One region of the Nesterenkonia sandarakina genome, then DNA from elsewhere that is predicted to be linked to it. Evidence: riboswitches for the same ligand, from Rfam matches in the RefSeq annotation. Region 1 holds a riboswitch; the other holds the start of a gene.
What was found. A riboswitch is a leader RNA that binds a small molecule or an ion and turns the genes downstream of it on or off. The one in region 1 is predicted to bind S-adenosylmethionine.

Region 1 (2,378 bases):
GACCGCCACCGGGATGGCGACCGCGATCATCGCGAAGGTCTCCAGCATGGCCTGATTGATCTCGGGCAGTCGTTCGATGACGAGGTCCATCAGCGCACACCCCCGACGGAGCCAGCCAGCGTGGCCTGCGCTGACCGATCCGGATCAGCGTCCGACCCAGCGTCCGGATCGGAGGATGCCACGCGCGGCGCGGAGGCCGGCCCGCTTTCTGCGTTGGACCTGCGGTCGAGTGTGATCCCGTCGCTGAGCAGGTATTTCCCGATGGAGGTCTGGGGGTCGAAGCCTTCCCGGCGCAGCTGCGCGGCGGGGAACTCTTCGACCACGCGTCCGTCCTCCATGACTGCGACGTCATCCGCGAGGGCCTTGATGACCTCCATCTCATGGGTCACGATCACCACGGTGATGCCGAACTCGCGATTGACATCTGCGAGGTACTGCAGCACGGTCGCGGTGGTGAAGGGATCCAGAGCCGAGGTCGGTTCGTCGCAGAGCAGCACCTCGGGTCTGGTGGCCAGAGCGCGGGCGATGGCCACCCGTTGCTTCTGCCCCCCGGAGAGCTGGGCCGGATAGACCGAGGTCTTCTCGGTGAGGTCCACGATCTCCAGCGCCTCGGACACGCGGGCCTGACGCTCCCGGCGGCTGGTGACCCCGGCGAACTTCAGTGAGAGCTCCACGTTCTGGGCGACCGAGAGGTTGTTCACGAGATTGAATCCCTGAAAGATCATGCCGATCTGATGCCGAGCCCGGCGCAGCGCGGTGTCATCCAGGCTGGTCAGGTCGGTGCCTCCGACGCTGACCCTGCCCGAGGTGGGACGTTCCAAGAGGTTGATGTTCCGCAGCAGGGTCGACTTGCCGGCGCCGGAGAACCCGATGATGCCTTGGATGCTGCCGCGCGGCACCTCCAGGCTGACATCGTCGACCGCGGTCAGCGGCTGCCTGCCGCGGGCGGCGAAGGTCGTCGAGACATGGGAGAGGGAAATCATGAGGCGTACTCCATCGGTCCTGGCGTTAGCACCCGGCCGGAGCCTTGCGGCCCTCCGGGTTGCTGCGACGTCTTCGAGCCAGATCTCTCAGTCGCTCTGGATGGTTGAGTATCTTCACTGTAGACGTGAACATAGCCCGGAAGTCAAGTCGACCCCGGTGTTGCGTTTTATCTCACCTGATGAACTCCACGTTGATCCGATTCCCCGCCTGGGCGTAGGCTGATCTTCGTACCATCCCGAGCGGCCGAGAGATCTGGCTCGTCGACGCCGCAGCAACCCAGGGAAGGATGCCTCGTCAAGGGACATCTTTTCGCCGGGTGCTACCGCCAGGATCGATGGGAGTAACCTCTGATGATTTCGCCTGCCTCCACCCTGACCGGCACCGCCGCAGCCACATCTGCGAGCCCCGCTGATTCCCCGCGCCCCGGCGCTCCGGCCGCGGAGCAGCCTGCCGGCCGGCGGGACTACACCTCACTCGACGTCCGGCTCTCCGCGGTGGGTCGTTCCTTCGACTCGCGCACCGTGCTGCGAGATGTCAGCCTGCAGATCGCTCCCGGTGAGGTCCTGGCGATCCTGGGCTCCTCCGGGTGCGGGAAGTCCACGCTGCTGCGCGCCGTCGGCGGTCTCGACACCGGCAACACCGGGGAGATCCTGATCGACGGTTCTCCGGTGCGTCGTTATGACGAGCGCACCGCCGTCGGGTTCCAGGAGCCGCGACTGCTGCCCTGGCGCTCGATCCACAAGAACGTCAGCCTGGGCCTGCCGCGAAGCCTCTCCAAGGCTGAGGGCCGGGAACGGGTCGACGAGCTCCTGGAGCTGGTCGGGCTGCATGACCGCGCATCGCTGCGGCCCCGGGAGATCTCCGGTGGCATGGCGCAGCGCGCGTCCCTGGCCCGCGCCCTGGCTCGACGCCCCGGTGTGCTGCTGCTCGATGAGCCGTTCGGCGCCCTGGATGCGCTCACCCGGCTGAAGATGCAGGACCTGCTGCTGGACCTGCATGCCGAGACAGGCACCACGGTGCTGCTGGTGACCCACGACGTGGATGAGGCGCTTCAACTGGCCGACCGGGTGCTGCTGCTCGGTCAGGACCCGGCCGACACGGACCCCGCCGAAGGTGCCACGATCGCACGGCTGCTGCGCGTCCCCGGGCAACGACCCCGGGATCGCGCCTCCGCCGAGCTGGCTGCACTGCGCAGCGAGCTCTTCTCCGGCCTCGGCGTGGACTCACACAGCCACTGACCAGCCGACCAGGCCCCAGCTGCTCCACTGACCTCGAGGACTGCGGCGACCGGGGATTCCGGTCCTGACTGCGACCCATCCGTGGTCTGCACCCGGTCGACTTCACGTCCTCCCGACCGGCCCCGCAGGCCAGACCCACCACACCGCCGGAGAGTC
Region 2 (2,378 bases), 230 kb from region 1:
CCTCGTCGTCGTCGGCGGCCCCACCGGCGAGTTCGAAGGAGAGCACCGCCCCGGAGCCGCGCGGCAGGTACTTCTTGGCGCGTTCGAAGCAAGGGCTGGACGGCAGTCCGGAGTAGAAGACCCGGTGCACGTCCTGGCGGGCCTCGAGGTACTCGGCGACCTTCTGGGCGTTCTCCACGTGGCGCTCCACCCGCAGCGAGAGCGTCTCCAGGCCCAGGTTGATCTCGAAGGCGTTGTGTGGGGACAGCGCCGGGCCGAAGTCACGCAACAGCTGGACCCGTGCCTTGAGGATGAAGGAGAGGTTGACTCCGAAGATCCCCTCGGGCCCGAGGTCCCGGCCGAAGACCAGCCCGTGGTAGCTCTCATCCGGGGTGGAGAAGCCGGGGTAGCGATCCGGGTGGGCGAAGTAGTCGAAGCGTCCGGAGTCCACGATCACCCCGGCGATGGCGGTGCCGTGTCCGCCGAGGAACTTGGTGGCCGAGTGCACGACGACGTCGGCGCCGAAGTCGAAGGGGCGGATCAGGTACGGCGTGGTCAGGGTTGAGTCGATGATCAGCGGTGCCCCGAACTCGTGGGCCACCGAGGCGACACCTTCGATGTCGAGCACGTCTCCGCGCGGGTTCGCCACCGCCTCGCCGAAGAAGGCCACCGTGTTCTCCCGGGTGGCGGCCCGCCAGGACTCGAGGTCATCGGGGTCCTCCACGAAGGAGACCTCGATGCCGAACTTGGGCAGGGTGTGCTTGAACAGGTTCTGCGTGCCGCCGTAGAGCGTGGGCGAGGCGACGATGTGGCTGCCGGCGTGGGCGATGTTCAGCAGCGCCAGTGAGGTGGCGGCCTGCCCGGAGCCGACGGCGAGCGCCCCGACGCCACCTTCCAGGGCGGCGATCTTGTCCTCCACCGCCTGGACGGTGGGGTTGCCGATCCGAGAGTAGATCGGGGCGATCTCTTCGAGCCCGAAGCGTCGCGCCGCGGCGGCGGTGTCGGGGAAGACGAAGGAGGTGGTCTGCTGGATCGGCAGCGCCCGTGCACCGGTGACCGGGTCCGGGGCTGTGCCGGCGTGGATCTGCTGGGTCTCGAACTGCCAGGTGTTCTCGTGGCTCAAAGGATTCTCCGTTCAATGCGGCCCCGGAACGGGACCGAATCTGAACCTCGCTACCGGTGAGCGTGTCTCCGGCGTCGAATCCTGTACGGCCCTGTCCTGAGGACTGGGGTGAAGGGCCCGCACTGGTGTGTGGCCCGCGCTTGCCACGGCCAGTCGATGAACCTTGTCGAGGACTGCCGCAGCCAGGTCGTCACCCGGGGCACCCCACCGCGAACTGGAGGGTTGCCGGCCAGCAAACCGGGGTTTTGCGCTGGCACTCTTGACCTATGGATAAGTCTGCATCGCGGAATGCCCGCGTGCAAGTGCTGGCCACGCCGACAGGTCGCAGTTCGTCATCCTGCGACCGGTTGGGCGGAAGATCGTAGAGCTGTTGATCTTTCGTGGCGCTGAAGCTCTACGATCTTCCACAGCGCCACGATTTCTGCAAACGTGGGGGCATGGGACGACTCACCCGGTTCCCGCGAACGTTCGGCGCGGTGGTCCTCCTCGGCGCGCTCCCGGCGGCCGTCAGCGGGTGCACCACTGACGTGCAGGACCCGGAGGCCCCCGCCGGGGTGCCGAACCGGGTGGTTCAGGAGTCGGGCGGAGCCGACGCGGCGCTGGAGGGCCGGGTCGCCGAGATCGGCGGCTGCTTCTATATCGAGAGTCGGCACGCTGAAGCGGCGCTCACCCTCGCAGTGTTCCCCGCCCACGAGGTTGAAGCGGACGACGACGGCGACGGATTCACCTTCCTGGAACAGGATTACTCCGATGGTGATGACATCACGGTGGGAGGAAGCATGGCCGGGCCGACCATCCACGCGGTCCCCGAGGAATGCGACGACGAGGTCCCACAATGGCTCGTCTCGCCGTCCACCCCGGCTCCGTGAGAGCCCAGAGATGTAGGGTGAATTGCTGGAAAGCACCCCACAGCTACGGAACCGATGATTCATGATTTCTGCGATGGCCTCCGCGTTCACCGGCATGAATCCGATGCTGTCTGGATCCTGGATCTCCCTCGCCTGGTGGGTCATACCGATCGTTCACGCGGGCCTGATCATCTGGGCCATCGTGGAGCTCACGAGGAACCGGAGCCTTGATCTCGCACGAAAGATCGCGTTCGCGGTCCTGATCGTGCTCGCACCCTTCGTCGGGTCCATCCTGACCATAGTGCTGGTGCGGAGCCATGCCAGATCGGAACCTGCCCGAAGGACATGAAGCTTGCCGCGCACTCCGCGGTGTTAATGGCAGAGACCGAGCTGAACCAGGTGCCGCCTCGAGGGCTCGTCCGGGCCAG

Region 2: linked by a shared signal. The riboswitch ahead of HNR11_RS07035 (O-acetylhomoserine aminocarboxypropyltransferase/cysteine synthase family protein) and the one ahead of HNR11_RS06005 (methionine ABC transporter ATP-binding protein) in region 1 are both predicted to bind S-adenosylmethionine.

What each region holds. Positions count from the first base shown of each region.
Region 1 is NZ_JACCFQ010000001.1:1,283,509-1,285,886, reverse strand. It holds gene HNR11_RS06010 (methionine ABC transporter permease) at 1-90, opposite strand, end outside; gene HNR11_RS06005 (methionine ABC transporter ATP-binding protein) at 90-983, opposite strand; SAM riboswitch class I at 991-1,090, opposite strand; SAM riboswitch class I at 1,212-1,325, shown strand; gene HNR11_RS06000 (ABC transporter ATP-binding protein) at 1,335-2,222, shown strand.
Region 2 is NZ_JACCFQ010000001.1:1,514,081-1,516,458, reverse strand. It holds gene HNR11_RS07035 (O-acetylhomoserine aminocarboxypropyltransferase/cysteine synthase family protein) at 1-1,102, opposite strand, end outside; SAM riboswitch class IV at 1,234-1,367, opposite strand; gene HNR11_RS07030 (hypothetical protein) at 1,540-1,971, shown strand; gene HNR11_RS07025 (hypothetical protein) at 2,033-2,299, shown strand.